Regions from separate parts of the Cryobacterium sp. TMT1-62 genome, predicted to be linked through region 1. Evidence: predicted binding sites of a transcription regulator. Region 1 holds the regulator's gene; each other region holds the start of a gene.

Region 1 (6,635 bases):
CCGAACCCCAACCGGGTGAGGAACATCTTCATCTGTTCGGCAGTGGTGTTCTGCGCCTCATCGAGCACGACAAAGGAGGAGTTGAGCGTGCGGCCGCGCATATAGGCGAGCGGGGCCACCTCGATGGTTCCGGCTGCGAGCAGTTTGGGCACGAGTTCCGGGTCCATCATCTCGTTCAGGGCGTCGTACAGGGGGCGCAGGTACGGGTCGATCTTCTCGGTGAGGCTGCCCGGCAGGAAGCCGAGTCGTTCCCCGGCCTCGACGGCCGGGCGGGTGAGGATGATCCGTTCGACCTCCTTGCGCTGCAGCGCCTGCACGGCCTTGGCCATTGCCAGGTAGGTCTTGCCGGTTCCGGCCGGCCCGATCCCGAACACGATGGTGTCGGTGTCGATGGCGTCCACGTATTCCTTCTGCCCGATGGTCTTGGGGCGGATGCTCTTGCCGCGGGAGCTGAGGATAGCCGGGCCCAGACGTTCGGAAGGGCTCGTGGAACTGTCCGTGTCGAGCATCCGTGAGGAGGTGCTCACCTCGGACTCGGCGAGGTCACGCCCGCCGCGCACCATGAGCAGGAGCTCCTCGATCAGGCGACGCGCCGCCTCGACGTGCTCGGTCTCACCGATCAGGGTGACCTCGTTGCCGCGCACGTGCACGCTGACGCCGGGGTGTTCCTTCTCGACGGCGGCGAGCAGACGGTCGTCGGCGCCGAGCAGGCGCACCATGGCAATGCCGTCGACCGTGATGTGCACCTCGGCCTGGCCCGGCCCGGGCTCACCGGAAACCAAGCGTTCCCTCCCCGAGGGTTCCGCCGGCGGCCTGCGGGGCGAGCAGGTGAGCGTGGACGTGGAAAACGGTCTGCCCGACGCTGGCGCCGGTATTGAACACGAGCCGGAACTGGCCGTTGGACAGCCGGGCCGCCACAGCATCCGCCACCTCGATGAGTTCGGTCAGCAGCCCGGGGTCTCCGGCCGCGAGCTCGACCACGTTGCTGTACTCGGATGTTTTCGGCGTGATGACGACATGCACGGGCGCCTGCGGGGCGATGTCGGTGAAGGCGATGATCCGTTCGGTTTCGGCGACGATGGTCGCCGGGACCTCGCGCGCGGCGATGCGAGTGAAGATGGACGGTTCTTGGCCGGTGGAAGACATATCTCTATCTTAAGCTCACGCGCTACCAGCGGCCGAGCGTCACGTTCAGGATGGAGAGGGCGGCCGGGCCGGCGGTGGAGGTGCGCAGCACATTGTCGCCCAGGCGCACCCGGGTGGCGCCTGCCTGCTCGAGCAGGGTCAGCTCGGCCGGGGAGATGCCGCCCTCGGGTCCGACGACGAGCAGGATATCCCGGTCGTCGGTCGGCGCCGCCTGCGAGGTCAGCCGTTCGCTCGCGGTGGGCTCCAGCAGTAGCATCCGGGTGGTGCCGGCCAGCTCGGCGAGCATTTTGGTGCTCGCCAGTGCCCCGACCGTGGGCAGCCACGCGCGAATCGACTGTTTCGAGGCCTCGCGCACGATGCTGGACCAGCGATCCCGGCCCTTCTTGATTTTGGCTCCCTCCCAGCGCGTCACGGAGCGGGATGCGGCCCACGGGATCACCCCGTCGATGCCGAGCTCCGTGGCCGCCTGCACAGCCAATTCGTCCCGGTCTCCCTTGGCGAGAGCCTGGACCAGACGGATGCGCGGCGTCAGCAGCGCGGTCACGGTCACCGTCTCGACGCGCAGGGTCAGCAGCCTCGCATCTGCGTTAACGACGGTGGCGGCGAGCATGAGCCCGGCCCCGTTCCCGATCTGCAGGCGCTCGCCCGGGCGCACCCGGCTGACGGTGACCGCGTGCCGGGCCTCGGCGCCGCCGATGCCGACGACCGCCCCCGGCACGCAATCGGCGGCGTGGAGCGCCTCATCGATGAAGAAGTGTGCCATCGACGCCTAGCCGCGAAACCGATCGCGCAGCTTGGCGAAAAGTCCCTGCTGAAAGGCGCTGAGGGCAGGAACCGGCGCCTTGTGGCGGGCCGCAAAGGCCTCGATCAGCTCCCGCTCCTTGTGGTCGAGACGGGTCGGCGTGACCACGTGCACGCCGACCTTCAGGTCGCCGCGTCCGTTCCCGCGCAGACGGGTTACGCCGCGGTCCTTGACCGTGATGATCTCGGCGCTCTGCGTGCCCGGCCTGAGCTCGACCTCGATGTCGCCGTCGAGCGCCTTGACGGTCGCGGATCTGCCGAGAATGGCATCCGTCATCGGCACCTCGAGGGTGCAGAGCAGGTCGTCGCCGTCACGGCTGAACACGTCGTGGTGGCGCACCTTCATCTCAAGGTAGAGGTCGCCGTTGGGACCGCCGGCCGGACCAGCCTCGCCGCTGCCGGGCATCTGCAGGCGCAGGCCCGTGTCGACCCCCGCCGGGATGTCGACGGGGACCGTGCGACGCGCTCGCACGCGGCCCTGGCCCTGGCAGGTGACGCAGGGAGTGGCGATGATCGTACCGTAGCCGCGGCAGGAACCGCAGGGGCTGCTCGTCATGACATTGCCGAGCAGCGACCGCACGGCGCGCTGGATGGTGCCGGTGCCGTGGCAGATGTCGCAGGTGACGGGCGCGGTGCCCGGCTGGCAGCACGTGCCGCTGCAGGTCGCGCACATGATGGCCGTGTCGACCTCGAGCTCCCGGTGCGTGCCGAAGATGATCTCATCGAGGTCGAGGTCGACCCGAATCAGGGCATCCTGGCCGCGCTCTCGGCGCGACCGAGGCCCGCGGCTGGGTCCCCCGCCGCCGAAGAAGGTCTCGAAAATGTCGCCGAAGTTGCCGAAGTTGCCGTCGAAACCGGCGCCTCCGCCGCCGCCCGAGCGGCCGTTGCCGCCACGGTCGTAGTTGTCGCGTTGCTTGACGTCGCTGAGCACGTCGTAGGCGTGCGTGACGGATTTGAAGCGCTCGGATGCATCCGCGCCCGGGTTCACGTCGGGGTGCAGCTGCCGGGCCAGCCTGCGGTAGGCCTTCTTGATCTCGTCGGTCGAGGCGTCGCGGGCAACGCCGAGTACTTCGTAATGGTCAGCCAAAGCTGGCTCTCCTAGGTCTGTTCTGAAATGTGGTGTTCCGCCGGCTTCTGGGCCGAGGGGAACTGGTCAATTCTCGCCGAGAAGGCGTGAAAGGTAGCGGGCGACCGCACGGACAGCCGCCATGTTGTTCGAGTAGTCCATCCGAGTGGGGCCGAGTACGCCGAGGCGCGCCAGGTTGCCGCCCTGCGAGGAGTAGCCGCTGGTGAGCACGGATGTCTCGGCCAGACCGAACGGGGCATTCTCCCGGCCGATACTGACGGACACGCCGTGCTGGTCAGAGGCCATCTCGCCGAACAGCCGCAGAAGCACGACCTGTTCCTCGATGGCCTCGAGCACCGGGAAAATGCTGCCGGTGAAGTCTTCCTCAGTGCGCACGAGGTTGGCGGCGCCGGCCATCACGAGCCGGTCCTGCCTGTTCGCGCCGACCTGGTCCCGCAGGGTGCCGGTGATCAGATCCACCGCCTCCTGCTGCTCGATCGGGCCGAGGCCGGAGCCGGCGGTGAGAGAGCTGCCGGTTAGGGTGCTGGCGGCCTCGCTCATGCCGAGCCCGACCAGGGCAGAATTCAACCGGGTGCGCAGTTCGATCAGAACGGGTTCAGCCAGAGGCCGGGGCAGGTCGACGACGCGTTGCTCGACCCGTCCGGCATCCGTGATCAGAACCGACAGGAGGCGAGTCTCGGACAGGGGCACCAGTTCGATGTGGCGCACCTTCGCGCGGGACAGCGACGGATACTGCACCAGGGCGACCTGATGGGTGAGCTGCGAGAGCAGCCGCACGCTGCGGGCCAGCACCTCGTCAAGGTCGGCCGACTGACCGAGGAACGTCTCGATGGCTTGGCGCTGCGCCGCCGAGAGCGGGCGCAGATCGGCGAGATGGTCGACGAACAGGCGGTAACCCTTATCGGTGGGGATGCGGCCCGACGAGGTGTGCGGAGCCGCGATCAACTCTTCCTCTTCGAGCAGGGCCATGTCGTTGCGGATCGTGGCCGCCGAGACCCCGAAGGAATGCCGGTCGACGATAGATTTGGAACCGACGGGTTCGCGGGAGGCTACATAGTCCTGAACGATCACACGCAGGACTTCGAGACTGCGATCGGACACCATGGCGCTCGCCTCCTCCCAGCGTCGCGAGTGCAGCATCGATTGGCACTCGCGGTATGTGACTGCCAATCATACCGCGACCGGCTGGGCTTACCCATTGCTCCCCAATGTTGGGGCGCAGTAACTTAGGCATGTAGCACCTCTTCCCCGGTGCACTGAAAGGCATGATCATGAGTAATTTCACTGGTCCCGGACCCGATGATCCGTACCAGGGCCAACGGCCGCCGCAACCGCCCTACCAGCCTGCCGCCCCGGGACCGTCGGCACCCCTGACGGAGGCGGATGACCGCCAATGGGCGTCCCTCGCACATCTGGGCGGGATCCTCATGTTCGTGCCGTCCCTGGTGCTGTGGCTGCTCTTCAAAGACCGCGGACCTCTGACCAGCGTCGAGGCGAAGGAAGCGCTCAACTTTCAGATCACGCTTCTGATCGGCTACTTCGCGATCAACTTTTTTGCGACGGTTATCGGCTTCCTCACATTCGGCATCGGCGGCGTCATCGGCGGTCTCGCCTGGGTGCTGTACATCCTCGGTGTTGTCTTCTCGGTGCTCGGCTACCTCCAGGCGAAGGACGGCAACCACTACCGGTACCCGTTCGCCCTGCGCCTGATCAAGTAGCCCGGCGCACTCGGTTTTTCTTCAGAAGGAGCACCAATGACCAATTCCACCCCACCGCCGCCCCCCAACCCGAACCAGGCTCCCACCCCGATGAACCCGGCCGACGAAAAACTGTGGGCCACCCTCGTGCACGTCGGCGGCATTCTGTTCTATTTCGTGCCGGCCCTGATCGGCTACATCGTGCTCAAGGACCGCGGCCCGTTCATCCGGGCACACACCGCGACCGCACTGAACTTCCAGCTCACGCTCCTGATCGCCTACGCGGTCGGCGGCGTCCTGACGATCATCCTCGTCGGCTACCTCGTTCTCCTGGCTGCCTCCGTTCTGATGGTCGTGTTCGGCATCATGGCCGCCTTGGCCGCAAACCGGGGCGAGTACTACACGTATCCGCTGTCGATCAAGTTCGTGAACTGAGTTCAGTCGGCAAGCAGGCGGCGCACGACGGCATCCGCCAGGAGGCGTCCTCTGAGGGTCAGTTCGATCGAACCGAAGAGGGCTGCTTTCGCGTCGATGAGTTCGTCGGCGATGAGTCCCGCCACCTCGTGGCGCCTGAGCGGGCTGAGCGAGTCGATGGGGATACCCTCGCGGATTCGGGTGAGCAAGAGCACCCGCTCCACCTCCTGAGTGGCCGCATCGAGGGTCTCCCGCCCGGCAGCCGGTGAGTCGCCGGCGCGAATCCGATCGCCGTAGGCCGACGGATGCTTGACGTTCCACCAGCGCACCCCACCGATGTGGCTGTGGGCTCCGGGCCCCACACCCCACCAGTCCTGGCTGCGCCAGTAGGCGAGGTTGTGGCGCGAGCGGTGCGCGTCATCCGTCGCCCAGTTGCTGACCTCATACCAGCCGTAGCCTGCCGAGGACAGTAGGTCGTCGGCCAGCTCATAGAACTCGGCCTGAACGTCGTCATCGACAGGGGCCAGTTCGCCGCGCTTGATCTGGTGGGCCAGCTTGGTGCCCTCCTCGACGATAAGCGAGTAGGCGCTGACGTGGGTGGGAGCCTGCCGGATGGCGTGCTCGAGGCTGGTGCGCCAATCGACGAGGGTCTCCCCCGGTGTGCCGTAGATCAGGTCGAGGGACACGTCGAGGCCGGCCTCGCGCGCCCACTGGACCACAAGCGGCACGCGCTCGGGGTCGTGGGTGCGCTCGAGGGTGGCCAGCACGCTCGGTACCGCGGACTGCATGCCGAAGGACACCCGGGTGAAGCCGGAGTCGGCGAGGCGGCCGAGGTAAGCGGCGTCGACGGAGTCGGGGTTCGCCTCGGTGGTCACCTCGGCGCCGGGTGCGATCCCCCAGGTGGAGCGCACGGCCTCCAGCATCCGCACCAGGTCGTCGGCCGGGAGCAGGGTGGGGGTGCCGCCGCCGAAGAAGACGGTCGCCGCCTGGCGGGCCGGCACGCCCGACTGAGTCAGGATCCGGCCGGCCGACTGGACCTCGGTGATCGCCTGGCCGGCGTAGTCATGCTGGCTAGCGCCCCGCAACTCGGTGGCGGTATAGGTGTTGAAGTCGCAGTAGCCGCAGCGGACCCGGCAGAACGGCACGTGCAGGTAGACGCCGAAATCGCGCTGGGCTGCTCCCACGGCGGCCGAGGCCGGCAGCAGTCCGTCGCTGGGTGCGGGGTCGCCGAGGGGAAGGGCACTGCCCATGCGGTTAGACCGCGCCGATCGGATGCAGCGCGCGTAGGTACCGAGCGGTGATTTTGGCCTGTTGCCGCCGCACGAACGGCCAGCCCAGCCGGTAGAACCAGTTGCCGGGGCGGGAGAAGGCGCGGATGGTCAGCCAGACCGAGTCGTCCTCGCGTCTGTCGACGATGAACGATTCCTCGCCGCTGGCCGGGTGCCCGGCCATGGTGCCGTACGCGAAGCCGAGGCGGTCGGGTTCATCGA
Region 2 (6,635 bases), on a different contig from region 1:
CGACGATTCTCGGGCCGGTCATCGGCTCGATGGTCTTCTGGGTTCTGCTCTCCTTCTTCTCCGGGTTCATCGCCCGAGCGGTGGAGGCAGGCTGGATCCCTTTCATCACCAGCATTCAGGCCGGCCAGCTGCGCTTCATCCTGGTCGGAGTGGCGATCATGCTTATAGTCATCTTCAGACCGCAAGGCATCTTCGGAAACAAGAAGGAGTTGGCCTTTGTCAAATAACACCGTTCCCAGCAACAAGCCGGTCAAGTCGACCGACCTGCACATCGGCGAGGCCGAACCGGGCTGCAAGAAGCGCGACCCGATCCTGGTTGCCGACGGCGTGAGTCGAACCTTCGGCGGTCTCAAGGCCGTCGACGTCGACCACGTCGAGATCCCGCGCGGCGCCATCACGGCGCTGATCGGGCCCAACGGAGCCGGCAAGACCACCCTGTTCAACCTGCTGACGGGCTTCGACAAGCCTGACACCGGGTCGTGGACCTTCGAGGGTCGCCCCCTGTCGGGGATGCCCGCGTTCAAGGTGGCCCGGATGGGCCAGGTGCGCACTTTCCAGCTCACCAAGGCGCTCGGCCTGCTGACCGTCATGGACAACATGCTGCTCGGCGCCAAGGGCCAGGCCGGCGAGAACCTGTTCCGGGCGATCTTCCCCTTCTTCTGGGCCAAACAGGAGGAGGCGAACAGGGTGCAGGCCCTCGATATCCTCGAACGGTTCAAGCTCGACACCAAGAAGGATGACTACGCCGCAAGCCTCTCCGGCGGGCAGCGCAAGCTGCTCGAGATGGCACGGGCGCTGATGAGCGAGCCGAGCCTGGTGATGCTCGACGAGCCGATGGCCGGGGTGAACCCGGCACTGACGCAGTCGCTACTGGACCACATCCTCAACCTGAAGGCGGAGGGCATGACGGTTCTGTTCGTCGAACACGACATGCATATGGTGCGCCACATCGCCGACTGGGTCATCGTGATGGCCGAAGGCCGCGTGGTCGCCGAGGGCGACCCGCACGAGGTGATGCGTAACCCCGCCGTGATCGACGCCTACCTGGGTCAGCACCACGACGAGGACCTCGGCGAGGATCCGGCCGCCGAAACAGAACATGTGGAAGCCATTAAGGAGTTGCTCGATTGACGAACACCAGCCCCGCCGCCGCGCCGGCTTACACGCCCACCGGGCAGCCCGTCGTCGAGGTCAAGACGGTGACGGCCGGCTACCTGCCGGGCGTCAACATCCTCAACGCCTGCTCCCTGACCGCCTACGACGGCGAGCTGATCGGGATCATCGGCCCGAACGGCGCCGGCAAGTCCACGCTGCTCAAGTCGATCTTCGGCCAGGTCAAGGTCCGGGAGGGTGAGATCCTGCTTCGCGGCGAGAACATCACCAACCTCAAGGCGAACAAGCTCGTGGCCAAGGGCGTCGGTTTCGTGCCCCAGACGAACAACGTCTTCCCCACGCTCACGATCCAGGAAAACCTGGAGATGGGCATGTTCCTGAAGCCGAAAGGCCTGACCGAACGCCTCGAGTTCGTCACGGAGATCTTCCCGGAGCTCGGGAAGCGTCTGCAGCAGCGCGCCGGATCGCTGTCCGGCGGGGAACGCCAGATGGTGGCCATGTCGCGGGCGCTGATGATGGGCCCGCACGTACTGCTGCTCGACGAGCCGAGCGCAGGCCTCTCCCCCGTGCGCCAGGACGAGGCGTTCCTGCGTGTCAAGGAGATCAACAAGGCCGGCGTGACCACGATCATGGTGGAGCAGAATGCGCGCCGGTGCCTGCAGATCTGCGACCGCGGTTACGTGCTCGACCAGGGCCGTGACGCCTACACGGGCACCGGCCGCGAGCTGCTGAACGATCCCAAGGTGATCGGCCTCTACCTCGGCACCCTCGGCCAGGACGACTAGCCGGAGCCGCCAGCACCGACTGCACGCCCCGCACGACGAAGCGGCGCCCGAGATCTTCGGGCGCCGCTTCCGTGTGTCCGGTGCTCCGTGTCCGGTGACGCCGATCGTGTCCGGGAGAGGGGCGTCACCGGGTGACGGCCGTCACCGGGCGCACGAAGAAGGGCCCCGACCGAAGTCGGGGCCCTTCCAGATCGAATGCCGGTCAGCGACGAATCGTGACTAGTTGATGCGCTTGTACGTGTTGTCTTCGAGGTACTCGTAGACGCCGATGGTTGCCTCGGTCGGGTCGCCGTTCTCATCGAACGTGACCGGGCCGGAGAAGCCCTCGTAGTCGACCTGGTCGCCGGCCGCGAGGGCTTTAGCCGCCGCGGTGAAGTCGGAGACCGTGGTGCCGTCGCCGGTTCCCCCAGAGACCTGGCGGAGGTGCTTGGAGATGGCCTCACCCGAGACGTCGTTGGCCGCGTAGGCGGCCAGCGCGACGAGCATGACGGCGTCGTAAGATTCTGCCGCGTAGCTGAAGTCGGTCAGGGTGGGGTCGATCTCCTTGAGACGATCGGTGAAGTCGCCGAGGGTTCCTACGTCGAGGCCGGGCAGCGTGCCCTTGGCACCGGTGATGATGCCGGCGTCGAAGTCCTTGCTGTAGTCGGACAGGTTGCCGTCCACGAAGTACAGGTTGCCACCGGGGAAGCCGGAGCCGACCAGTGCGGGGGTGATGACCTTGGCCTGGTCGAACGTGATCAGGGCGATCGCGTCGGGGTTGGCGGCGGTCACTTCGGAGATCTGAGCGGCGAAGTTGGAGTCACCCTCGTTGAACAGGGACGTGGCGACAACCTCGCCGCCCGCAGCCTCGAAGGCGGTCGTCGTGGACTCGGCCAGGCCGGTGCCGTAAGAGTCGTTGAGCACGATCAGGCCGAGGGTGCTGTTGCCGTCGTCGGCGATCTGGGTGCCCAGGACTTCACCCTGCAGCAGGTCGGACGGCGCGGTGCGCCAGTAGAGGTCCTTGTCGGCGTACTTCGTGAAGTCCGCCGAGGTGTTGGCCGGGGAGAACTGCACGACGCCCGCGCCGGTGATCTGGTCGATCACGGTCTTGGAGACGCCGGAGGATGCCGCGCCGATGATGGCGGAAACCTTCTGCGAGAGAAGGTCGGTCACCGAACCGGTCGCGGTGTCCGTCGTGGTGTCGCCGGAGTCACGGAAGATGGCCTCAACGGTCAATCCGAGGTTCGCGTCGTTGATGTCCTTGACGGCCAGGGCGACGCCGGCTTCTTCGGGCGGGCCGAGGAAGGCCAGGGCGCCACTCTGGGGAAGGATGGTGCCGACCTTCAGGGTCAGGTCACGGTCGCCGGCCGTGATGGCCTGGGCGTCTCCGCTCGCGGCGGGGGCTTCCGATGCAGCCGGCTCAGTGGTGTTGCTGCTGCAGCCGGTGAGCAGAAGTGCACTGACGCCGACCAAGGCGACTCCAGTGACGACTGCCCGAACTGAGCGGGAGGCCGAGGCCTTCGCGAATACGCTCATGTTGCTCCTTGGGACTAGGAATGAGAAATGACAGCGGTCGATTGACTGCCGTTCTGTCACATTATTGACAGGAATCGCGCGAAACAAGGCAACCGGGTTACATCCGTGTAACGCAGACCAAATCGTTACGATCGGCGGCCGGTGACGCCCTGATAAGCGATCTGTTGCGCATCGGCCAGCGCGGCCGCACATTCTCCCCAGGATGCGCAGGCGAACGCCCCGGTACTGACCTGGTCGAGAGCGGGCCTGATCGACGCCGCACCGTCGTCTCCGGCCCGTGCTGCGGCCAGGGCGCTCAAGACGACTCCGTCATAGGCTTCACCGCCGCCGGCAGTGTCGACCAGCCCTGGATCGAGGGTGCGCAGGCGCGCTGCGAAGCCGTCACTGGCGGCCAGCGGCGTGCCTCCGTTCGCGAAGTCGCCGAGCCACAGCAGTACCACCGGCGGCGCCGCGACGGCGGCCGCCAGATCGCCCGGCATCGGAACGGTGGCGTCCCACAGCACGACGTCGACGCCACGAGCCAACAAGTCGGTCAGCGACGTCGCCGGGTCGACGGCGGAGTCGCGGTGGATGATCTCGATCGGAGTCCCGAGAATTCGGCCCTGCTCGGTGATCTCCCGGGCGGCCAGTTCGGAGCCGGCCACCTGTGCCGCACCACTGGCCGCCGCCGGGCCCGTCATGGGGAACAGAGTTCCGAGGCGCACGGTCCCGTCACCGGACGGAGCCACCACGACGGACGCGGCGGCAGCGGGCTCGACTGAGGGCGGCGCGACCTCAGCCCTACATCCGGACAGCAGGAGCACGCAGGCCAGCGCCCCGACGAGGATGACGGGCAGGGAAGTCGACGCAGTGCGCATCCGGTGTCCTTTCACATACGAGGTGCGTCCCCGAGCGTAGCGGGGCTCAGACCGGTTCAAGGGACGCACGCCGGGGCGCGCGTCCGGTGAGGACCATGTCGGTCGTGAGAACGACCAGCGCCACCCAGACCAGTGCGAAACCGACCCAGCGCTCGGGCGGCATGGGCTCGAGCAGCACGAAGACGCCGACCAGGAACTGCAGGATCGGAGCGAAGTACTGGATCAGACCCATGTATGTCAGAGGCAGGCGCCGGGCCGCGGCGGCGAAGAACAACAGCGGCACAGCGGTCACAACACCTGCTGCCAGCAGCCCCACGGTATGCCAGATGGACACGCTTCCGAAGGTGAGACCGGAGACAGAGGCCACCACGATCAGCTGCACCACGGCGATGGGTGCGAGCCAGACCGTTTCGAGGGTGAGTCCGGCGACGGCATCGACGTCGCGGCCGACCCTTTTCTTGATCAATCCGTAGAATCCGAACGAGAACGCGAGGATGAGCGACACCCACGGCAGCGAGCCGTAGCCGACGGTGAGCACGACGACGGCCCCGAGGCTGATTCCCACGGCCACCCACTGCAGCAGGCGCAGCCTCTCGCGCAGCAGAATGACGCCGAGGAACACGGTCACGATCGGGTTGATGAAGTAGCCGAGGGCTGCCTCGACCACGTGGCCGCTGAGGGCGGCGAAGACGTAGGTCTGCCAGTTGACGAAGATCAGCAGGCCGGCCAGACCCATGGTGAACACGATTCGAGGCCTCCGCAGCAGCGCGAGGAAGGACTTCCACTTGCGCGTGACCGTGATCAGCAGTGCGCAGAACACCAGGGAGAAGAGAACCCGCCAGGCCACGATCTCGAAGGCACCACTGGGCGCGAGGAGCAGAAAGTAGAGCGGCAGCGTGCCCCAGAGGGTGTAGGCGAGGACCGCGTAGATCAGTCCCTTGCTCTGCTCCGACCGCGCCGGGCGGGCCGCGCGGATTTTCCCGGGTGGAAGAGGGTCTTGCGCCACAGCGGACCTTTCTTAACGACGAATCCCGGATGGCCAGGGCCATCCGGGATTCTACCGTTGCGTGGGTGTGGCTAGCGAACGACGACTGCGAGCACGTCGCGGGCCGACAGGACGAGGAGGTCCTCACCACCGAACTTGACTTCGGTTCCACCGTACTTGGAGTAGATCACCTTGTCGCCGACGGCGACGTCGAGTGGAATGCGGTTGCCGTTGTCGTCAATGCGGCCGGGGCCGACTGCGACAACTTCGCCCTCCTGGGGCTTTTCCTTGGCGGTGTCAGGAATGACCAGACCTGATGCGGTGGTCTGCTCTGCGTCGACCTGCTTGATGACGATGCGATCCTCGAGCGGCTTGATGGAGACCGACACGGTTGACCTCTTTCTTAGCTAAGACATAGTTAGCAGACTCACAGCGAGAGTGCCAAGACGAGTTTAGGGCGCATCTGGCACTCACGCAACGTGAGTGCCAGATGCGTCGTGTTGATAGGTTTACACGATGGAACGCTCAGAGCTCGTCGAGCTGTTATCGCCGGGCGGTTTACGCCTGCTGGACTCGTTGCCGCCGTACGACGCGGCCGCCGACGTCGTGCGGGTGGTGAGCGAACTCCGCAAGGCCGGACACAGCCCCGAGCTGGTCACCGCGGTGCTCAGCCAGTCCCGGCTCCGAGCCAGGGCCGTGCCCAAGTTCGGCGAGTTCGCCGGCCGCATGCTGTTTACGGAGGCCGGCCTCGAGCAGGCCACCCGGCTGCGGGTGGCGGCGCTGCACGCCGGCCGCTTCGCGGGCGCGTCCCTGAACCGGGTCGTCGACCTCGGCTGCGGCATCGGAGGCGACGCCATGGCCCTGGCCGCCATGGACCTCACGGTGACGGGGGTGGACGCCGACGAGGTGACCGCGACCGTCGCCAGCTACAACCTGGCTCCGTTCGAGAACGCGAGCGTGCTGCACTCGTCCGCGGAAGACGTCGACCTGGCCGGCTTCGACGCCGCCTGGCTCGACCCGGCCCGGCGCACCGCCGGGCACTCCAACACCTCGCGCCTGACCCGGCCGGAGGACTACTCCCCGCACCTCGATTTTGTCTTCGGTCTCAGTGAGCGGATGCCCGTCGGCGTCAAGCTCGGGCCGGGCCACGACCGCGAGCTGATCCCCGCGGAGGCCGAGTCGCAGTGGGTCTCCGTGGACGGCAAGCTCGTGGAGATGGGGCTGTGGTTCGGAGCACTGGCGCGCGCCGGCATCCGTCGCTCCGCCCTGCTGCTCGGCCGGACCGGGATCCACGAACTGACCGCGCCCCACGACAGCACGGATGCCCCGGTGGGAGTGCTGGGCGACTACCTGTACGAGCCGGACGGCGCGATCATCCGT
Region 3 (6,635 bases), on a different contig from region 1:
TGCCTCTGCACTAACTACTCGGAGCGAGCATTCATGACTATTGGCGGATCGGGCGACAGCCGTCCCTCTAAGAATCAGCGACGTGACGCGGTGCGCACCAAGGCCAAGCGGATCCGCGAGGAGCAGAAGAAGAAGGACCGCCGTTACCGGGTCGCCTTGCGCAGCGGAATCGCCGTCGCCGGCGTCGCCATTGCCGCGGTCATCGTCGTGGTCATCATCAACTCGATTCCCCCGGTCGGCCCCGGTCCGGCGAACATGGCCAGTGACGGCGTGCTGATCTCCGAGGGGATGACCCCGGTCACGACCTCCGCGCTCCAGCCCGAGGCCAAGCCGATACCGTCCAAGCCGGATGCGACCGGCACGGTCGCCGACATTCGCGTCTACGCCGACTACCTCTGCCCGTTCTGCAGCGAGTTCGATGCCGCCAACAGTGACCAGATCAGCCAATGGGTCACGTCGGGTGCCGCGACCGTGGAGATCCACCCGGTTTCGATCCTGACCCACAAGTCCTCCGGCACGAAATACTCGCTTCGGGCTGCGAACGCCGCCGCATGTGTGGCCAATTACGCCCCCGCAAACTTCTACGACTTCAACGCCATCCTGTTCCAGGAACAGCCCAAGGAGGGCACTGCCGGTCACGACGACGCGGCCATCAAGGGCCTCGTGAAGGACGCCGGCGTGAGCGACCGGGTGTCGCAGATCAACGCGTGCATTGACGATACGACCTTCAAATCGTGGGTCATCGCATCCACCGACCGGGCTCTGTCCGGTCCGTTGCCGAACACCGAGGTCGAGGCCATCACCGGCACACCCACCGTGCTCGTCAACGGAAAGCAGTACGTCGGCGCACTCGACGACCCGAGGGAGTTCGCGGCCTTCGTGCTACAGGCGGCCGGTGCGACCTACTCCACCTCGACGCCGACCCCCGAGCCGGCACCGGCAGGGTAGTCGCCCCGCTTCGATGGCGGCACAGCACGGGTTCGTCATTTAGGATAATTAGTCAAGGCGTCAATCGCCTCATGCCGGCCTGGCGCAATTGGTAGCGCACCACTCTTGTAAAGTGGGGGTTACGGGTTCAAGTCCCGTGGCCGGCCCTGTTCTCTCATCGCTTCAGATCGTGATTCTCTCGGTGACGGTTTCCTCGAGGGCGCTGAGAAAATCCGTCGGATCGATCGGCGAGCGCACGCCCGGTTTTGCATCGGCCGGAATGCCCCCGACGTACAGCCAGCCGAGCAATTCTTCCGAGGCCGCGAGGCCGTGGGTTTCGTTCACCGGCTGCGTGCGGGCCAGGGCGCCGGAACGCCACATGACGCCCCAGCCCTGGGCGGCGAGGAGAAGGCTCAGCATGTGGGCGACACCGGCCGCGACGGCGTCCTGTTCCCAGACCGCCACCGTGTCGCTTTCGCGACGGCTCGCGACCACGGCGATCAGAAGTTCGGCGCGCAGCGGCTTAGCGGCCAGCCTGGCGGCTTCGGCGCCGTTCAGCCCGGCGGCCTCGACCATGGCCTCGCCCAGGCGGCGCCGGGCGTCACCGCGCAACTCGATCAGCCGCCACGGACGCAGAGCGCCATGGTCGGCGACACGGGCCGCGACAGCCACCAAAGGCAGCAGTTCCGCATGGCTCGGTGCCTGCCCGGTGACCTTGGAGTGGGAGCGTCGATGATTGACCGTATCAAGGAGGTCGGGCAACGCTTACTCGACCGGCTTGAAATTGAGCGAGATGGAGTTCATGCAGTACCGGTCGCCGGTGGGCGTTCCGAATCCGTCGTCGAAAACGTGGCCCAGGTGAGAGCCGCACTTAGCACAGCGCACCTCGGTGCGCACAACCCCGAGGGTGCGGTCTTCGAGGAGTTCAACGGCCTCGGGACGCACCGATTCGTAGAAGCTCGGCCAGCCGCAACCGGAGTCGAACTTCGTGCCGCTTTTGAACAGCTCGGCATTGCAAGCCCCGCAGGTGTAAATCCCGGAGCGGCCCTCATCGAGGAGCTCGCCGGCCCACGCCCGCTCGGTGGCGGCGCCGCGCAGTACGGCGTACTGCTCGGGGCTCAGCTCCGCGCGCCACTGCGCATCCGACTTCTCGACCTCGTAGTCCATGTTCCGTTCCTTCCTGCTCGACCCCGGAGAGGCCGAAATCTGTCCGTATCAACACTAAACTCGCCAGACCGCGGTGGTATTCCTCGATCAGGAGCCCGGCAGGATTTTCCACCTTGGACAGCACGGCCAACGGCCCAGCGAGTACGCAGGCATCGACAATTAGGATTGCAGAGATCGAGGGAGGTGGCACGTGGACGGAGCTCCCGGCTCGTCGACTCCCGCGGAGCCTGCCTCGGAGTCCTCCTCGCCGGCAGGCTTGTCCGCGCGCGACCGGTTGATCCTCGCCTTCGAGCGGCAGTGGTGGAAGCATGCCGGCGCCAAGGAACAGGCGATCCGGGCCGAGTTCGGCCTCTCGGCCGCCCGGTACTATCAACTACTGGGGGTTGTGATCGACTCGCCGCTGGCCCTGGCCCACGACCCGATGCTGGTGAAACGCCTGCAGCGGCTGCGCGACGCCCGGTCGCAGGCAAGGGGCCGCCGGTCGCTACAGTCCACCGATTGACTCCCTGACCTGCACCCTTCCCGTGTCTCATCACCACTACAAAGGATCTGACCAGCCTCACGATGCCGAATTCCTACGCTAAAGACCGCTTCGACCACTTCCCGCACTTCCTGGAGCGGGTGGGGGCCCACCGCGCGCCCGGCAAGAAAGGGCGCGGCTGGGTCGCAGTGTGGTGGTCTCTTGGCGCAACCGTGCTGCTGGTCGGAATCGGAGTCGTCGGCCTGGCCGTCCTGAACAACAACCTGAACTTCGAGTTGCCGGGCACGGCGACGACTGCTGACAGCACGGCCGAGCCGAGCGCCACTCCGAGTGACACTCCGGCGCCGGCGCCGGTGCCGACGCCGGCCGCGACCGTGGACCCTGACTCGACCGTGACCGTTTTAAACGGGACCGCCGGCGAGGGGATCGCCCGGTCCGTTGGCGATCTCCTCGAGGCGGAGGGCTGGACGATCGAAGAGCTGGACAACGCGAGCACGGAGGATGTGCAGACGACGACGGTTTACTACGCCGACGCGGCCCTGGAGGGAGCGGCCCGCGGAGTCGCGGAGTCACTGCCCGGCTCGGAGGTGCTGCTTTCAAGCGATTTCGCCGATTCCGCAGCGGACCTGACCGTTGTTGTCGGCGCCGACTACGAGCCGGCCGAATAGCCGTCGCCTATACGTCCGGCGCTCGCGCGTCAACCCCCTTTCGTTCTTCCGGAGCTTCCGTAAATTGGGCGTTGGTCCCTCATTTTGTTTGTCCGGGCGTTCTCGCAGGAGACGTATTCCATCGGTCGAATGCAATGGACGCAATCCTTGCGCCAGGCCCGGTACGGCCAGCGGGCGCGTGTCGACGAATTCACAGCAACAAGGAGTTATACATGGCGAACGGAACCGTCAAATGGTTCAACGCTGAAAAGGGTTTCGGCTTCATCACCGTCGATGGAGGTGGCCAGGACGTCTTCGTCCACTACTCGGCCATCGACATGCACGGCTACAAGGTTCTGGAAGAGGGACAGCACGTCATCTTCGAACTGGGTACAGGGGCAAAGGGGCCCCAGGCAGAAGCGGTTCGTCCGATCTGATCCAGCGGGGGATGTTCCAGCGGTCGACCGCAGGGTCGGGTCGCTCCCAGGCATGTGTGCGCGGCAGTGCAGCCGCGTTAGGGTTTGGGGCGTGACAACGAAAAGAGTGGTTCAAGCGCAGCGACGAAGTGCGGCACCGAGAATCCGGTCCATCCGGATGCTCGGGGTCGTCCTTCTGCCGCCCCTTCTGCTGGTCTCCGCATGCGCCAGTGACGCGCCGAAGCCGCCGGCAAGCTCGACCAGCACGCCCTGGAACTCCACCTTCGAGTCGGCCGCAGACCCGGCGGTCGCCCCATTGCGTGGCACGAGTGTGCCGGCCGGGAGCCTCCAGAACCCTGCCCTCTCGGTGAAGATCGACAACCACGAAGCGGCCAGGCCGCAGCTCTCTCTCGAGCGCGCCGACATCGTCTTCGAAGAACTGGTCGAGGGCGGGCTGACCCGTTATGTCGCGGTCTGGCATTCCGACGTGCCTGAACTCGTCGGGCCGGTGCGATCGATCCGACCCATGGACCCGGACATCATCGCGCCCTTCGGCGGAATCGCGGCTTATTCCGGCGGCCAACAGAAATTCATCGACCTGATGGACGCGACGGATGTCGTCAGCGCCGCTTTCGATACCGACGACACCGGCCTCTTCGCGCGTTCGGATGACCGGGAAGCCCCGCACAACGTCATCCTCCAGGCCTCAGCGCTCGTCGCGCGGAACGCCACCGTGCCGCCGCCGAACCAGCAATTTGCCTACTCCGCGACCGTGCAGGGATCGTCCGCGGCCGTCGACGGCGCGCCCGTCGCGGCGATCAACTCCACCTTCTCCACCGCCCGTTGGCCCGGCTGGACGTGGGATGCGGCCGGTGCTGCCTACCTGCGCTCGCAGGAGGGCGCACCTGACCTCGACGCCACCGGTGCGCAGCTGCGGGCGACCAACGTCCTGGTCCTGCGGGTCGCGATCGACGGCACCTACGGAGATGTTCCCACGACGACAATGATCGGTTCGGGGGAAGCCTGGGTGTCGGCCGGCGGCAAGTCCGTGCATGCGGTCTGGTCCAAGGCCGACCAGACCGCCCCCATCCGTCTCGTCGATGACTTCGGCGTGACGATTCGTCTCGCCGCCGGTAACACCTGGATCGAGCTGGTGCCGTCGGACCGAGGCACGGTTGTGCTGGTGCCGTAGCCGCGGCCGCGGCACCTTGCCGTTCACTTGCACTCTCGACCCCAGAGTGCCAGAATCTACTTGGCACTCTCTCTGTTTGAGTGCCAACCCATCACCGTTTTGGTAACGTCCGGGAGGGACGAGAAACACATATGGCAAAGATCATTGCTTTCAACGAAGAGGCCCGTCGCGGCCTTGAGCGTGGCCTGAACATCCTCGCTGACACTGTCAAGGTCACCCTCGGCCCGCGCGGACGTAACGTGGTGCTGGAAAAGAAGTGGGGCGCTCCCACGATCACCAACGATGGCGTGTCCATCGCCAAGGAGATCGAACTCGACGACCCGTACGAGAAGATCGGTGCCGAGCTCGTCAAGGAGGTCGCCAAGAAGACCGATGACGTCGCGGGCGACGGAACCACCACCGCCACCGTCCTGGCTCAGGCGCTCGTTCGTGAAGGCCTGCGCAACGTCGCGGCCGGAGCAGACCCGATCAGCCTCAAGCGTGGCATCGAGAAGGCCACGGCCGCCGTGATCGCTGAGCTCATCGCCAACGCCAAAGAGGTCGAGACCAAGGAAGAGATCGCGGCCACCGCTTCCATCTCCGCCGGTGACGCCGAAATCGGCGCCATCATCGCCGAGGCCATCGACAAGGTCGGCAAGGAGGGTGTTGTCACCGTCGAGGAGTCGAACACTCTCGGCACCGAGCTCGAGCTCACCGAGGGCATGCGCTTCGACAAGGGCTTCCTGTCCGCCTACTTCGTGACCGACCCCGACCGTCAGGAAGCGGTCTTCGAAGACCCCTACATCCTGATCGTCAACTCCAAGGTCTCCAACATCAAGGACCTGCTCCCCATCGTGGACAAGGTCATCCAGACCGGCAAGCAGCTCCTCATCATCGCCGAGGACGTCGACGGCGAGGCCTTGGCCACGCTCGTGGTGAACAAGATCCGCGGAATCTTCAAGTCGGTCGCCGTCAAGGCTCCCGGCTTCGGCGACCGTCGCAAGGCCCAGCTGCAGGACATCGCCATCCTCACCGGTGGACAGGTCATCAGCGAAGAGGTCGGTCTCAAGCTCGAGAACGTCACGCTTGACCTCCTCGGCAACGCGCGCAAGATCGTCATCACCAAGGACGAGACCACCATCGTCGAAGGCGCCGGAGACCCCGAAGCCATCGCCGGACGTGTCCAGCAGATCCGCAGCGAGATCGAAAACACCGACAGTGACTACGACCGCGAGAAGCTCCAGGAGCGTCTCGCCAAGCTCGCTGGCGGAGTCGCAGTCATCAAGGCCGGCGCCGCGACGGAGGTTGAGCTCAAGGAGCGCAAGCACCGCATCGAGGATGCCGTCCGCAACGCGAAGGCTGCCGTCGAAGAGGGCATCGTCGCCGGTGGTGGCGTTGCGCTGATCCAGGCCGGCAAGACCGCGTTCGAGAAGCTCGAGCTGGTCGGCGACGAGGCAACGGGAGCGAACATCGTCAAGGTTGCCATCGACGCTCCACTCAAGCAGATCGCCCTCAACGCCGGCATGGAGCCGGGCGTTGTCGCCGACAAGGTGCGCAACCTGCCGATCGGTTGGGGCCTCAACGCCGCGACCGGTGAGTACGTCGACATGCTCGCGGCCGGAATCAATGACCCGGTGAAGGTCACCCGTTCCGCGCTGCTGAACGCAGCGTCGATCGCCGGACTGTTCCTCACCACCGAGGCCGTAGTCGCCGACAAGCCGGAGAAGAACGCTGCTCCGGCCGGCGACCAGGGCGGTGGAATGGACTTCTAAGTCCACACCGCTTCACCGCTTCACAACACAGGGCGCCTCCGCCGGGAGGCGCCC

What was found. The regulator HrcA, encoded in region 1, represses chaperone genes, less so after heat shock. The targets are predictions, from matches to a motif close to TTNGCACTCGNNNNNNNCGAGTGCNAA.
Region 2: groES (co-chaperone GroES) is a predicted target of HrcA. The motif match lies at 5,719-5,745, and genes of this name have one in related genera.
Region 3: groL (chaperonin GroEL) is a predicted target of HrcA. The motif match lies at 4,891-4,917, and genes of this name have one in related genera.

Annotation. Positions count from the first base shown of each region.
Region 1 covers NZ_SOGZ01000047.1:114,062-120,696, reverse strand. Annotated here, with positions in the region: gene E3T34_RS14335 (PhoH family protein) at 1-719, opposite strand, end outside; gene E3T34_RS14330 (HIT domain-containing protein) at 769-1,146, opposite strand; gene E3T34_RS14325 (16S rRNA (uracil(1498)-N(3))-methyltransferase) at 1,169-1,909, opposite strand; gene dnaJ (molecular chaperone DnaJ) at 1,916-3,034, opposite strand; gene hrcA (heat-inducible transcriptional repressor HrcA) at 3,101-4,138, opposite strand; gene E3T34_RS14310 (DUF4870 domain-containing protein) at 4,306-4,752, shown strand; gene E3T34_RS14305 (DUF4870 domain-containing protein) at 4,789-5,166, shown strand; gene hemW (radical SAM family heme chaperone HemW) at 5,169-6,395, opposite strand; gene E3T34_RS14295 (DUF1990 family protein) at 6,400-6,635, opposite strand, start outside.
Region 2 covers NZ_SOGZ01000036.1:16,312-22,946, reverse strand. Annotated here, with positions in the region: gene E3T34_RS10785 (branched-chain amino acid ABC transporter permease) at 1-227, shown strand, start outside; gene E3T34_RS10780 (ABC transporter ATP-binding protein) at 217-1,131, shown strand; gene E3T34_RS10775 (ABC transporter ATP-binding protein) at 1,128-1,898, shown strand; gene E3T34_RS10770 (ABC transporter substrate-binding protein) at 2,118-3,413, opposite strand; gene E3T34_RS10765 (ABC transporter substrate-binding protein) at 3,539-4,270, opposite strand; gene rarD (EamA family transporter RarD) at 4,317-5,246, opposite strand; gene groES (co-chaperone GroES) at 5,348-5,644, opposite strand; gene E3T34_RS10750 (methyltransferase domain-containing protein) at 5,772-6,635, shown strand, end outside.
Region 3 covers NZ_SOGZ01000016.1:69,166-75,800, forward strand. Annotated here, with positions in the region: gene E3T34_RS04005 (thioredoxin domain-containing protein) at 34-948, shown strand; tRNA gene E3T34_RS04010 (tRNA-Thr) at 1,022-1,094, shown strand; gene E3T34_RS04015 (nitroreductase family protein) at 1,111-1,689, opposite strand; gene msrB (peptide-methionine (R)-S-oxide reductase MsrB) at 1,693-2,094, opposite strand; gene E3T34_RS04025 (DUF3263 domain-containing protein) at 2,285-2,596, shown strand; gene E3T34_RS04030 (LytR C-terminal domain-containing protein) at 2,659-3,243, shown strand; gene E3T34_RS04035 (cold-shock protein) at 3,456-3,659, shown strand; gene E3T34_RS04040 (DUF3048 domain-containing protein) at 3,751-4,830, shown strand; gene groL (chaperonin GroEL) at 4,962-6,581, shown strand; gene E3T34_RS16875 (pentapeptide repeat-containing protein) at 6,594-6,635, opposite strand, start outside.